2 linked regions of the Pirellula sp. SH-Sr6A genome follow. The protein of the gene in region 1 binds, or shares a complex with, the protein of each later gene. Links are inferred from orthologs where the notes say so. Each region holds a gene or a part of one and is shown in the gene's direction. Other genes may lie near its edges.

The links.
Region 2: the proteins of tsaE (region 1) and tsaD are in contact, whole or in part, in a crystal structure (PDB 6N9A), measured with the Thermotoga maritima proteins. The link is inferred for Pirellula sp. SH-Sr6A from one-to-one orthologs. Residues at the interface, in WP_004082108.1 of Thermotoga maritima: Leu37, Gly38, Lys46, Lys57, Val59, Lys60, Ser61, Thr63, Phe64, Thr65, Leu66, Met67, Val69, Pro71, Tyr82, Arg83, Leu84, Asp86, Asp88, Phe89, Asp93, Ile128, Asp130, Glu131, Arg134; in WP_004082750.1 of Thermotoga maritima: Cys10, Asp11, Arg49, His50, Leu82, Gly84, Gly135, Gly136, Glu154, Thr155, Leu156, Asp157, Asp158, Ser159, Glu162, Asp165, Lys166, Arg169, Leu170, Tyr175, Lys213, Thr214, Leu217, Tyr218, Gln221, Arg222, Asn324.

What each region holds. Positions count from the first base shown.
Region 1 is NZ_CP011272.1:2,337,995-2,345,181, forward strand. Bases 3,028-5,744 are described here. They hold tsaE (tRNA (adenosine(37)-N6)-threonylcarbamoyltransferase complex ATPase subunit type 1 TsaE), read left to right. Parts: upstream 3,028-3,991; coding sequence 3,992-4,498; downstream 4,499-5,744. Other genes in these bases: VN12_RS09185 (hypothetical protein), read right to left, coding at 3,028-3,812; VN12_RS09195 (hypothetical protein), read right to left, coding at 4,587-5,150; zwf (glucose-6-phosphate dehydrogenase), read right to left, coding at 5,293-5,744. Outside these bases: more of VN12_RS09185, read right to left, coding at 1,683-3,027; more of zwf, read right to left, coding at 5,745-6,741; VN12_RS09205 (hypothetical protein), read right to left, coding at 6,756-7,187. UniProt on the Escherichia coli protein: Required for the formation of a threonylcarbamoyl group on adenosine at position 37 (t(6)A37) in tRNAs that read codons beginning with adenine.
Region 2 is NZ_CP011272.1:407,318-414,593, reverse strand. What follows is about bases 2,275-5,080. They hold tsaD (tRNA (adenosine(37)-N6)-threonylcarbamoyltransferase complex transferase subunit TsaD), read left to right. Parts: upstream 2,275-3,045; coding sequence 3,046-4,116; downstream 4,117-5,080. Other genes in these bases: VN12_RS01300 (arylsulfatase), read right to left, coding at 4,089-5,080; VN12_RS01310 (amino acid permease), read left to right, coding at 2,275-2,981. Also shown: VN12_RS01315 (sodium:solute symporter family protein), read right to left, coding at 1-1,205; more of VN12_RS01310, read left to right, coding at 1,434-2,274; more of VN12_RS01300, read right to left, coding at 5,081-5,597; NAD-dependent DNA ligase LigA, read right to left, coding at 5,623-7,276.

The sequences.
Region 1 (7,187 bases):
GCTCGGAAGTTGTCATGGTTGTGTGCACGCTGTATCTGACAACAGAACGGCCAAATTCAGCGAGTTCGAGGAGAAATTTCCACGCCGATCAGAACGCCTGACCGAGCACTTCGCTACAAATTTTTTGCTCGTCTGTATTCTGATTCAACTGCAACCACGTGATGGACAATCGCAACTGCGTCGATTGATAATCAGCGAAATCGCAGTGACTAGCGAGACCATGAAAATAGCTGCCGAAGTTGCAGTAAGTAACGTACTGAGTTGGAGCGCTGCCAATTGGGTTCCATTCAACGGCCCATCAATGGATTGAAGCGTTGTTGAGTTCAGGTGTACAGCCGAGACGAGAACCCAAAATGCGAATCCAAATGTTGCCACCGAAGTCAACGCGCCCCATAGTTTTTTACCATCAATTGATTTCATTTTCCGTCCTCAATTGCAAAATTAGGGAATCGACAAACGCCAGCCGTCACCGGGCACGGAGAGACGACTTTCCAATTGTGAAACCATGCAAGCCGTGCTCCGTGTGCACGGCTTTGTTATCCGCCGGTTTGAGTTCAGCGTTGGCGGAGTGTTCACGATAGTCTAGCCGATTGAAGGTTGCCGGAAATGATCTGTGGCACATTTGTCATGTTTCGTGCCGGTCCGAACCGCATTTGAAGCACTGTGCGGCATGACGCGATCGCAATGTTTGACCGCAGTGTTGGCACCAGGGCATCGGATAGACCAGCGTTTGAACCATTCCGAAGACGGAGGCAATTGATGGATGATGCGACTCAATCCTCAAAACTTTAGTCTGCACCTTCATTCCGGATTAGCACCATTCGTCTTACCTCCGCGTCTCTCCGCGATCTCCGCGGTTAACCCCTCTTCGGCGGATTGGTAATGCCACCCAACCAGACCCCATCCCAGAGATAATCAATCTTACTGCGGTTGTTTGAATGCAGTCGTGAATCAACCGCAGAGGGGGCGGAGGATCGCGGAGTTGATACCGAGTCGTTGTTGATGATGCGTGCCTTCCAATGCGTTTGCCGAATGTTCGCCTCCTCTTGCGTTTGGTTCTTTTCTTTGGGCCTTAGCGCCTTTGCGAGAAACTTCTTCTTGGTGCCTGGGGGGGGAAGTTGCGCGCCAAGGTGCAAAGTTGGTAAGGATGGGGGACAAGAGATGGAGGGAATCGAATGAATTGCGAACTTCATCGGACTGGCTTCAGATCACTTTTTAAAGCTCGTCACACATCACGATCCCCTCTCTTCATCCCCTTTTCTCCCATTGCGAGCTTAGCGCTTTAGCGAGAAAGCTCTGGGTTCTGGATTGGTGCGAGCTTAGCGCCTTTGCGAGAAACTGCCGGCAGGAAGAAGTGGCTCGCCAAGGCGCAAAGCTCGCAATGGGAATACAGGAACGGATTGGTGACGCGTCCCGTCTACGACACTTTTAAGAGCTTATCAATCTTGCTGCTATGGATTGAATTCAGTGGTGAATCAACCGCGGAGGGGGCGGAGTTCCGCGGAGTTAGAATCGATTTGTCATCGATGATGCGAAAAAAGCCGGTGTGTTGCGTTGTTGCAAGACACCGGCTTGATCGAAAAACCTACTGCAGTCAGGCTCACAGAGTTCCCTCTGCGAAAGCTGCTAAAGCGGGAAGTTGGTAAAAGCGGACTCGAATGACTCCAGGATGGGATGAATCTTTACTGGCCGGGAATCCAAAGCTTGCTGCCACCACCCGAGGAGTCGCTTTCGGCCGGTTGATCCGGAGTCCATAGTCCCGATCCACTGCTCGAACTTGGGGAGATCGATGGCTCGCCGCCGCCGAGACTTCCTGTTCGCTCACGCATTTGCTGCTCGCGCATCATCGCCATTTGCAAGAACTGAAGGAGGACAGGGTCCTCTGGATTCTCACGCAGGGACTTCTCCAGGAATATGCGTCCCTCCGCTCCTCGACCTAAACTGTTGAGTATTTCGACTCGCTCCAAGACAGCATTGCCCAAGGGAACACCAAGTTCTTTGGCCAACTCCGAAATGCGGAGCAACAACTTCTCCGCCTCGTTCGGATCCGTCGCCAACTGCGCCTTCAAATTGAGAAGGGTATACTCTGCCGACGACTTGAGATTATCCGGCCACTGCATTCGCTCGCTGGCTTGGACCAAGTCTTCGCTGACCGAAGCCACACCTCGAGTCAATGCAGACTGCATCAGCTGGATCAAACTGTCTGGATCGATCGACTTGAGATCGGTCCAAAAATAAGCTGCCCCGCCGACTTGGTCAAAGACGTCTGTCGAAGCTTGGAGCGACGGCTGCGTCAAATGAAGCTGATGGTGCAACTCTTGGAACAGGGTATTGTTCAATCCGGAGGATCCCGATCCTTGCCAATGCAGTAACAAGGCCAACAAGGCGATCCGCTGCTTAGGATCCGTGGACGCTTGCCGAGGCGACTGCTCGCCAATGCACTCGAGAGGGTAATCGAGGAACGCATCCAAGACCAATTGTCGGGTTGCATCGCGGAAAGCAACCGAGCGTTCTGCCGGTACTTGATGCTTCACAATGATCGATGCAGAGACCTGCGACAAATACGAAGTCGGAAGCTTCTGAATCAAGACTCGCGTGAGGCCGGTCAGCCCCAACTCTTGCTTGACCTGCTCCAGCAACTCACGTCGAGCGCTCGGCGGCGGCTCCATCGTTACCAATCGCGCGGGCTTATCGGTTTGTTTGCCATAGAAGGCAAGCCAGGAACCGGTTCGGCTCGCCTCAAGCTCGCCGAATTGCTCGCGCAGCACTGGGGCGACGCAAACGAAACAAGACTTGGGAGGAACTTCTTCTTGAAGCAGGGCAGACAACAAACCTTTGAGCTGCTCCACAGGAACCGGGACCAAGTGCGGGCTGCTGAGCATCTTCTCTTCCAGCTCCGCACCTGCTTCGATCTCGTATTGGCAAAGCTCTTCCGCGATGCCCACACCCGCTGCTCGTGGTGTCAACTCATAAGCGAGCGCTTGGTAATAAATCCGTTGCGGTTCGGGCAACGCTTCCAAGGAGGCCAGCTTTCGGCAAGCGGCACCAGCGCTGTCCGCATCGGAAAGCATCAAATGGCAGTAGAGCAATTGCTGCAAGATAGCAGGCTGTTGGCCAAACTCGCGGAGCATCGACTCCAGCTTGGTCTTCCCTGCCGAAACGCGGTAGGACGAAATGAGAGCGACCGCTTCGGCCAACCTTTCGCCGTAAGGTTCCGACTCGGCATCAACCGCAGACGGGAGAGACTCACGCGATAAAATATTTGTATTGGTTTGACCCGCCAACGACCCGTGAGCTTGGTAACCGAATCGAGCGATTTCGTCCCCCATATCCATCAGCATCTCGGCATGCAACAAAGCCGGGAGCGCCAGGCCTCGTTGGGCCATGGTTTCGAGCAAGTTGAGCGCGACGGTCGCTGTCATCGGTGGCAAAACTTCCGTCGAATCGCCAATCGCCTGGAGGAGCAGCGTCGCTCCCTCTTCGGTGTTCCCGCGAATCACCGCGAGCAGAGAGCGGTAGAGCTTGGCCAACGGGTTATCGGGCTGCAACCGAATGAACTTGGCAGATGTCTCTTCCAGAGATTCCAATTCGCGAAGCTGGAGAAGCAATTCGCACTTCATCGCCAACAACCAAGGCTCCGAAGGCATTGTCTTCAAATCTGCGTTGATGCGATCCAACGCAGCCACGTTCTGCTCGCCAACGATCATGCGATGGATTTTTTCCATTTCTGCCAAGTGTTGATTGCACTTGCAAAACTTGATCTTCTTTCCGTTGCCACAAGGGCAGTAGCTATACTGGTCCAGGCTACTCATTGGCGATCCAATCGGTAATTGATGAGCTCGTAGTGATAAAGGGGCCGCAAACCGCGGCAAGTCCGTGGGATGGCGCCCGTCTGACGCCTCCTATCCAGGCCGGTCAGTGTACCAGTTTTCCGGTTAAGTGCCCATGACCAAGCTTCTGGTGATTCTTCCCTTCCCGTTCCCCATTTGCCATGACCCGCATTTTTCAATTGGAACTTTTCAGTCTCGCGGATTGCGAACGATTCGCCGCCGCTGCCAAAGCATGCTTGGAAGTCCCTCTCACCTTCGGACTCTCCGGCACGCTAGGGGCTGGCAAGACGCAATGGACTCGTTTCTTCGCACAATCGCTGGGTGGAAGCGAGATCGAGGTGAGCAGCCCGACCTTCGTGCTGGTCAAGGAGATTGCGACGTCACCGAAGATCTACCATTTGGATCTCTACCGCGTCGCGGACGAAGACGAACTGCTGGAATTGGGGATCGAAGAATTCTTCGAGGCCCCCGCCGTCACCATCGTGGAATGGGCGGACCGCTTTCTCGAACGGATGCCGAAGAACTGGATACACCTCCAGTGGAGCCTCGATCCATCGGATCCCAACCGACGCATCGTCACCGTCGACGCCCATGGAAAAAGGGCTGGATCGGTGTGCCAGGCTTGGGCAAAATTGCTCGGAATTCCAACCGACCCAACGCCTTGTTAAATGGCCCTAAAAACGAAAACAGCATGGCAGGTTTGCCATGCTGTCTCTTGTAGATTCTCGACGGGTCCTTGCCGACATCCCGCTCGGTTTAGTAAGGACTCGATGCTCCGGTATCAGGATCACCGCACATGTGGAAGTGGTTGTGGTCGATGTACACGACTTCCACGGACTCTTTATCTTCGAGAGTGTAGGGGACTGGCCATCCGTTGATGGTTCGCTCTTCAAAGTAGACCGTGCACTTGTAGTGTGCGTGGTGCAACTGGGCGAAACCGATAAGAGGCACAAAGCGTGGATCGTCGATATAGTCGGCGATCTTCTCCTTGACGATGCGTACGCGGTTGCGTTGCTTTTCGTAAAGGAAAGGTACACCACCCCGGATAGGTCGGGCTCGCTCCAACGCGTGGATGACTTCGTCATCGCTAGGAGGATCGATGGCAGCAACCGGGCCACCTTGTGTCAAAGGCCCCATGATAGGAACCCGAGCGTAACGCTCGTGAACGTGGAATTGCATTTCCTCGTTGTCTTGAAAGTAGGGGCTCACTGGCACGGGCACGCCAAAGGGCCCTAACCCCATGTTCGACAGGGAGAGACATCCCACCTGAGAACTCATGACCGCAAGTAGCGTTAGGCTAACAATCTTTTGAATACGCATGCAGGACATCGATAAAACCCTTGTCGAGTCGGAGACGATCTATTCGTCGGACAAGATGAGTTTCGGCCTGCCAGGTGTTAAAACTTGCGGGTTTTTCCGTCTACAACGGAATTTCCTAAAATTCCATTTGCTAGCGAACTTGCTAGATGATGGGGCAAACGTCAAACCAATTGCGACCTTGCTCCGCCATCCATTCGGCCGAGGGAGTAGGTCCCCACATACTTGGTTCGTAGAGGTGGAGCGTAGGTGCCGCAGGGCTCTTCCAAGCTGCGATGATGGGATCGATGATCCGCCAAGCCTGCTCGACTTCATCACTTCGAGCAAACAATCCCGGATCCCCGACCAACGCATCCAACAAAAGCCGCTGATACGCATCGGGAAGCTCTTTGCCACTGGAATCGAATCGGAAATCCAACTCGCTCAACCGGAGCTTCATATCGGAGTCCGGAACCTTCGATTGGAAATGCAACTGCATTCCCTCCGCAGGCTGGATCTGAATTACTAACCGATCGGCCTCAGGGCGACACGATTTGGACTCCCCGAAGAGCATATGGGGGGGCTCGCGAAACTGGATAACGATTTGCGTCGTTCTACACGACATCGCTTTGCCGCTTCGCAAATAGAACGGAACACCCCGCCAACGCCAATTATCAACATAAAGCTTTAAAACAGCGAACGTCTCGGTCTGGCTGTCGTCCGGGATCCCTTCTTCGTCGCAATAACCGATGTATTGACCACGCACGCCATTCTCGGCGAAATCGCTGCCCCGGTAAGGCCTCACGGCTTGCAACACTTTGACTTTCTCATCGCGCACAAACTCGCCCGTGTAACGCACCGGCGCTTCCATGGCCGTGACCATCATCAGTTGCAAGATATGGTTCTGAAACATATCGCGAAGGATACCCGACTTGTCGTAGTAATCACCGCGGCGTCCTACCTTGACTTCTTCGGCAACCGTGATCTGAACGTGGTCGATATAGTTGCGATTCCAAAGCGGCTCAAAGATGGTGTTGCCAAAACGCAATACCAACATGTTTTGAACCGTCTCCTTTCCGAGATAGTGGTCGATCCGATAGATCTGATCTTCGCGAAAGGTTTGGTGAATCGAGTCGTTTAACTGGCGAGCGGTCGACAGGTCCGTACCAAATGGCTTTTCGATAACGACCCGCCGGCGGCCATTCTCTTCCGTATTCAACCCCGCTTTGCCGAGCTGCGCGATCGCCGTCGCATAAAGCTGCGGCATCGTGGACAAGTAATAGACGCGATCGGTGGCAATACTCCCTTCGATCTCGTTGAGAAACGCTCCGATCTTGCGAAAGTCGTCGTCGTTGCCAATGTCACCAGGATGGTAATGGATGTTCTCCGCGAAGGCGTTCCAGACGTCCGCGTGAAAGTCTCCTTTGACATACTTGGCGGTCGACTCCGTCAATTGAGTCCGCCATTGCTCCGAAGTAAACGGGCTGCGAGCAACACCGACAATCCTCGTTGGTTTGGGGAGTTTGCCACGCTGGAACTGGCGGTAAAGTGCCGGTATCAGCTTGCGGCTGGTAAGGTCACCAGACGCCCCAAAAATAACCATCGTGTAGGACATGGTACTTCGATTTGTTAGTATCTTCGGAATCCGAGCCGGCTTTCAATATTCATCTGCATGGATTGAATCGATTGCTGATTGCCACGCGAGACCAACGCGGAGACTCCTTCGGTAGGAGCTCGTTGAAAATTAGCTAGCAATTCTTCCGTGGGAGGCGCGGTTTCGATGAGCTTCACCACGTAATAGACGGTCCGCTGCCTATCGGGAGCGACGACGGCGTCCCCTGGCTTGGCTGCAAAAACGGTCTCCATAAAGGCCATGTCCACCGGCTGCAATTGATCGATTTGACTGACTTCGTCTGCACCGCTCATCCGAAGCTGCATGAACATCAAAAACATTCGATTCATCGCTGTAAACGGAGAAGGCTCCACGACGAGCTTCTTCTCGATGTCGCTTGTTAAAGCGTCTTCGATCTGACCGGCACCGACCCGTCCCGCAATCTCCTT
Region 2 (7,276 bases), 1.9 Mb from region 1 along the record:
AAGGTGATCTGGTAGGCGCTGGAAACATGCTCATAAATCGACGTGCCTTGCATCAAGATCGCGTAGGTTAGTACCAAGCTGGTGAAAACAAAGATCGAGATACGCATCGCGAGCAAGATGTGTTTGTCATCCAGTTTCGGATAGATGTGCCGCAAGATGTTTTCCACGAAGCTCGTCGAGGGAGCGAGCAACGTTGCTGATGAACACGACTTGATCGCCGAGACGAGCGCCCCAAAAAAGAGGACTTGCGCGAAGAACGGCATCTTCTCAAGAATGAGTGTTGGTAGGACCTTTTGCGAGTCCGATTCGAGCAGCTCGCTGGCTTTCTCCGGCATGATCAAAAGCGATGAAGTCACAATGAACATCGGAACGAACGCGAAAAGGAGATAGCAGACCCCTCCAATGACAGCGCCGTTGCGAGCCGTCTTGCCGTCGTTTGCCGACATGACGCGTTGGAAAACATCCTGCTGCGGGATCGATCCGAGCATCATGGTGATCGCCGAGCCTATAAAGAAGAGCCAAGCGTGGAAGTTCGATTCGGGGAGGATGCGGAACCAATCCTTTTCGCTCGCTAATGCAAAAACCTTGTCCGCTCCGCCAGCCAAACCGGCCGAGTACCAAGCGATATAAGAAAGGCCGATCACCAGCACGATCATCTGGATGAAGTCGGTGTAGGCGACCGCCAACATCCCACCCATCATGACGTAAACAAGGACTAGCACCGTGCCAACTACCATGCCGACCGGAAGGGAGATTGCTCCACCTGACAAGATCGTGAAGACCAATCCCAGTGCAGTAATCTGAGCGGCGACCCATCCGAGATAGCTCAAAATAATCAAGATCGAAGAGAGGATCTCGATGAGGACCCCATAGCGGTTGCGATAAAAGTCACCGATCGTCAGCAGATTCATCTTGTAGAGACGCTGGGCGAAAAAAAGTCCGACGAGAACGAGACACATCGATGCACCGAAGGGATCTTCGACGACCTCTCGCAGTCCACCTTCGGTGAATTTGGCAGGGATTCCCATAACGGTCTCGGCTCCAAACCAAGTCGCAAAACTGGTCGTGATCACCATGTAGAGTGGGAGCGAATGCCCAGCGACTGCGAAGTCGGAGGTGTTTTTAACGCGAGAGCCCGCCCAAGCTCCGATGAGCAATGTGCCCACCAGATAGAGAATCACGAGAATCAGTAACGCCAAATTCATTCTGGAAAGATACCTCCGAAAGCATCGTTAAGACGGATTCCACGCCAAGCTCTGACCATCACGTGGGTAGGCCGAGCATCAAGGCGCCATAGGACGGGCCGGGGAGAGAATGCAAGGCTGCAAAAACCCAAAAAACGGTCAAGAGCGGACTCCTAGCTTTTCGGGTTCTTGCTAAGATCCTAGGGCCCGTATGATAGATCAAATTTGTCTTTTGGAGCCAGATCCCTAATGTCAAACAGTCAGCTTTTTCGGAAAAAGTCGTTGGACGCAATGGTCAGCGAAATGGAACGGGGAGAAAGCTTAAAACGTACCCTGGGACCGGTCGCTTTGACCTCCCTCGGCGTGGGTGCCATCATCGGAACGGGGATCTTTGTTCTGGTTGGAAAGGCCGCCTCGGATCAAGCAGGTCCGGCGATCATGCTTTCGTTTGTCGTCGCGGGTCTCGCATGCGTTTTCGCTGCCCTTTGCTACGCCGAGTTTGCTTCCATGGCTCCGGTCGCCGGCTCTGCTTACAACTACGCGTACGCGACGCTCGGGGAGTTGATGGCTTGGATCATCGGATGGGATTTGATCCTCGAGTATGCGGTCGCTTCCTCGACGGTGGCACATGGTTGGTCCAAATACTTTCAGAAGCTATTAGACCAATTGGGCATCAACGTGTTCGGGCCTGGCTCGGCACTCCATCGCTTTACCGATGCACCCTTCGATTTCAATCCGGCCGATGAAACCGTGACCAAAATAAGGGCCACAGGCGATTCGATTACGGTCGCTGCCGACACGTTTTTCACGACTGGCTATTTCTTCGATTTGCCCGCCGTGTTGATTACAGCGATCATCACCTTCATCCTGGTGCGGGGTGTGAAGGAAAGCGCGTTCACTAACGGGATCATGGTGGTGGTCAAGGTTGCCGTTGTGCTTTTCGTCATCATCGCCGGTATGCGATACGTCAAGATCTCGAATTGGACCGACGACTTCGCCCCCTACGGCTACGGCGGAGTTACATTTTTCGGCTCCCCCATCTTTGGTTGGTCAGACAAAGGAATGCTCGCTGGAGCCGCTGGTGTGATCTTCGCCTATCTCGGTTTCGATGCGGTTTCGACTCAGGCCGAGGAGGCCAAAAACCCAAAACGAGATTTGCCGATTGGGATTATCGGGTCGCTGGTGATCTGTACCCTGCTTTATGTACTCGTCTCTGGTGTGTTGACGGGCATGGTTCCCTACAGACAAATCGACAAAGACGCACCCGTCGCGACGGCCTTTGAGCAAGTCGGTTTCGAATCGGCTCAATTCATCGTAACCGTCGGGGCGATCGCAGGAATCACTTCGGTACTCCTCGTGATGATGATGGGACAACCGCGAATCTTTTTGGCGATGGCACGCGACGGACTGTTGCCTCATGGATTTTTTGGCGCGATTCACCCGACCTTCCGCACTCCCTACAAGTCAACCATGCTGACGGGATTGATGGTCGCGGCGGCCGCCAGTCTTTTGCCCCTCAACATCCTGGCCGACTTGACCAGTATCGGCACCCTGTTCGCCTTCGCACTCGTGTGCGGGTCTGTGTTGGTATTGCGAGTCACCGACCCCCATCGACCCCGACCTTTCCGATGTCCATTCTCACCCTGGTTTCCAGGAATGGGAATCTTTCTATGTGTGTTGTTGATGCTTTCCCTGCCAGGCGAGAACTGGCTGCGGCTGGTGCTATGGCTGTTGGCTGGGCTCGCGATTTACTTCGGCTACGGGTATTGGCGCAGCAAACTACGAACTGCCACCTAAAGGTGCACCGGCATGCGGATCTCGTTTACGCCCCTGGAATCGACTTGCAACCAAGCGAAGTGAAATGGCTTTCGGACAACTACCCAACGATCGCTACCTACTCGCTATCGAGTCGACATGCGATGAGACCGCCGCTGCGGTTTTGACTCGCGACGGAAAGATCTTGGGTGAGTGCATCGCTACCCAGGAGGAGCTTCATGAAGCCTTCGCCGGCGTCGTCCCTGAGATTGCCGCGAGGGCTCACCTGGAACGCATCTTGCCAGTGATCGATTTCGCGATGAAGCAATCCGGAATCGAGCCAAAGAGCCTGGAAGCGATCGCTGTTGCCACGCACCCTGGGCTACCTGGTTCGCTCCTGGTCGGGTTAGCCGCCGCGAAGGGACTCGCTTTGGCCTGGAACAAACCACTTGTTGGGATCAATCATGTTCAAGCCCACATCTACGCATGCGGTTTAGGGCGAGAAAGTTCGATTTTCCCGTGTGTGGGGTTTGTCGTCAGCGGAGGTCACACAACTCTCTATCGCTGCGAGTCGGCGACTCAATGGCACTATCTTGGCGGCACCATCGACGATGCTGCGGGGGAGTGCTTCGATAAAGTAGCGGTCATGTTGGGACTTCCCTTTCCCGGTGGTCCACAGCTATCGAAGCTAGCGGAAACCGGAGACCCGACCGCTATCTCTTTCCCTCGCCCATTGCTGGATCAACCGACAAGGCTCGAGTTCAGTTTTTCCGGATTGAAGACGGCTGTTCGATATCACATCGGTGGGACGGGAAAACAGGATTGGAGCACCTGCGATCTAAGCGAAACGCAGAAAGCCGATGTTGCTGCATCCTTTGAGCAATCCGTCATCGACTGTTTGGTAGGCAAGAGCCTGCAAGCGATGGAGCGGACCCAACTACGACGCCTTTGCGTGGGAGGAGGAGTCGCCGCCAACCGACGCTTTCGAACCCAGCTCGAAACCGCCTGTGCCTCGCGAGGTATTGAACTGATCGTTGCGCAGAAGGAGCTCTGCACCGACAATGCAGTGATGGGAGCTCTGGCTTGGGAACGTATCGATCAGAACGATTTCGATGGTCTCGAGCTCGATGTGCAGCCTGGTCTACTCCGTTACCGCGATGGGGCGGTCCCGACTTGAGCCTCGAATAGGACTTTGAATGGATTCACCGGTGCGAGTGGCACATCTTCGTTTACCATATTTGGACGCGCTTCAGACCACCATCGATCGAAAGCCTTCGAAAGGGACTCAACGATCTCAGGATGTTGGCTAGCGATATTCGTCTTCTGCGCGGGGTCTTCCCGAAGATCGAAGAGCTGCCATACTGGTTTCGTCCCACCCGCAACGCTGACCAACCCGTAACGATCGTTGCGGATCGACGCATTTCGGTATTGGCATGAATCGGGTGACGCTCCCTTTTCCCACCGTCCCACATGGGCGACCAAGGTCCGATCGGTCCATTCTGCTGACACTCGCTTCTCAGAAGCTTCCAAGAATCTTCGAAGCGATCTGCCTTGAACCTGCTCGGAAAACTTTTGGCTCGAAGGTATTTCTAAGAAGTCGAGCATCGTCGTCGCGACGTCGATTCCGCCCGCCAGCACGTCGCAGTCCCCCGGTTCAATCTTGCCTGGCATCGACCAGTAGCTGAGCGCTCGTGTTCCACCGACCCATGCAGTCCCCTTGAGGCCTCGCATTCCCGAGTTGAAGGTCTTTCCCCCCTCGGTGCCTCCATTGTCATTCATGAACACGACCAACGTTTCCTGATCGATCGCGAGAGACCGCAGCATATCCAACGTTTTGCCAATGTTGACGTCGATGTTATGGACCATTCCGAAGAAGTTAGCTTCTTTCTCGCTGAGACCCTTCCCTTCATAAAGGGCTCGATCCTCAGGCCTCGCGATGTAGGGGGCGTGGGGGGCATTGGTAGCGATCCACGCAAACCATGGCTTCTCTTGGGCGGAGCGTTCATTGATCCACTGTCTCGCTTGCTGAAAGAAGACATCGGTGCAGTAACCCTTGGTCTTTTCAAACTTGCCGTTGTGGAGAATCCAAGGATCGAAGTACTGATTACCCGGTGCGTCTCCGCAGCTCCCCGGGTAAGACTGGCCGATTCCCCCAGCGCCGTGGATGAACACCTCCTCAAATCCCCGATTGCCCGGTTGATAATCGGATTCGTCCCCCAAGTGCCATTTTCCAAATATTCCCGTCTGGTACCCCGCGGACCGAAGGACTTGCGGGAGCGTCTCAGCGTCCAGGCGCAATCGTTCTCGCTCCAAAATGGTGTGGGTGATTCCATTGAAGAACTCATGACGGCCCGTCATCAGCTGCGATCTCGTGGGCGCGCACGTGGGTGCGACCATCATCCGTGTGAAGCGACAGCTGGCGTCGTGCAATCGATCCATATTCGGCGTTTTCAGCAAAGGGTTGCCATGAGCCGATACATCCCCGTACCCTTGGTCGTCTGTCAAGATAAAGAGAACGTTCGGCTTCTTTGCATTCGCTTCGCTGACGAACGCTTCCGCCATTCGAGGGGCAAAGGAAAAACAAACGGCTGCACCTAAAATCGCTTGGTATACAGCACGTATCGATCGTGAAAAAAGGAACACAGAACGGATTACCATGGTACCGACCATCCAGCGTGAGAGGTTAGGAAGGGGAATCGCTCAGGAATTGTTCGATAAATTCCGTCTCAGTCAAAACAGGAATGCCGAGCGACTGAGCCTTTTCAAGCTTGCTGCCCGCAGCTTCCCCAGCGACGACGAAATGGGTTTTTTTGGAAACACTGCTCGCAGCTTTGCCACCGAGCTTGATGATCCGACGTTCGATCTCGTCTCTTGAAAAGCGGCTCAGTGTACCCGTTACGACGATCGTTTTGTCGGCGAGTAGACCAGACGCGTCAATGGTGTCCTCCTCCGTGGTTGCCAATGAGACGCCAGCTTCGCGTAGTTGATCGATGAGCTCGGTTCCTTCTGGGCTACGTAGAAACTCATAAACACTCGCAGCGATGATCGGGCCGATTTCGGGTGTGGAGGAGATGGTGGTCAATTCCGCTGCGATGAGGGCATCGATCGTGCCAAAACGTCTAGCGAGGACTTGCGCGACTCGTTGTCCGACATGCCGAATAGAAATTGCATTCAGGACGCGACTGAGCCCTCGCGTCTTGCTTGTTGCGATTCCCGCTAGCAAACTCTCAGCCGATTTCTTGCCCATTCGCTCTAGTTGGAGAAGATCATCGAGCTTCAGTCGATACAGGTCACCGAGACTGAGCACCAATCCGGTGTCGACCAATTGGTTGACCAGCTTCTCCCCCAAGCCTTCAATGTCCATGCAATCCCGGCTCGCAAAGTATCGCAATCGTTGACGCCACTGCGCCGGGCATTGTTTCGAGACGCAACGGATATAGACCCCGGCAGGATCCTTTTGAAGAACCGACCCGCACTCAGGACAGTGGGTTGGAAATTGAAACAGAGGTAGCTCATGCTCACGACGATGACGTTCGACTCTCACGATGTGAGGGATGATCTTGCCAGCCTTTTCGACGACGACCCAATCGCCAACCCGAACGTCTTTTCTCTCGATCTCTTCCGCATTGTGGAGGGACGCACGCGCGACGGTGGTGCCTGCCAGTTGTACCGGTTCCAATTCGGCGACAGGCGTAATCGTCCCTGTTTTTCCGATCTGGGTTCTGATCTCTAGCAACCTTGTAACAGCTTCGTACTTCTCAATTTTGTAAGCGATCACCCATCGAGGCGATTTGCTCGTAGCTCCAAGTGTTTCGCGTTGTTCAAGCGAATTCACTTTGATGACGATCCCGTCGACCTCGAAGTCGAGTTCATGCAGCGTTTCGACAATGCTGTTGCAATGTTGGATCAGCTCGTCTTTGTCTGTAAAAACCTTCACGCCTGGAGTGATGGGAATTCCCATCAAGCGGACTCGCTCCAAAAACGCCATGTGTTCCTGCTCCTGGATACCGTCGCAATAGCCGATACCATGACAAAGGAATCGCAGCTTCCGCTGAGCGCAAAGTTTGGGATCCAAGAGCCGAATCGACCCAGCGGTCACGTTGCGAGGATTTTTGAACTCCGGTTCGCCCGCTTTGACTCTCTCTTCATTGAGTGCGACCAGATCGGAGTTGCGCATGTAGACTTCGCCCCGCACCTCCAACCATTCCGGGATGGACTCTCCGACGAGACGTTGGGGCAGGCCACGAATGGTTCTAATGTTGTGCGTGATATCGTCCCCGACTTCGCCGTTTCCTCGCGTGACGGCTTGGGTGAGGAGTCCCTTGTCGTACCGTATC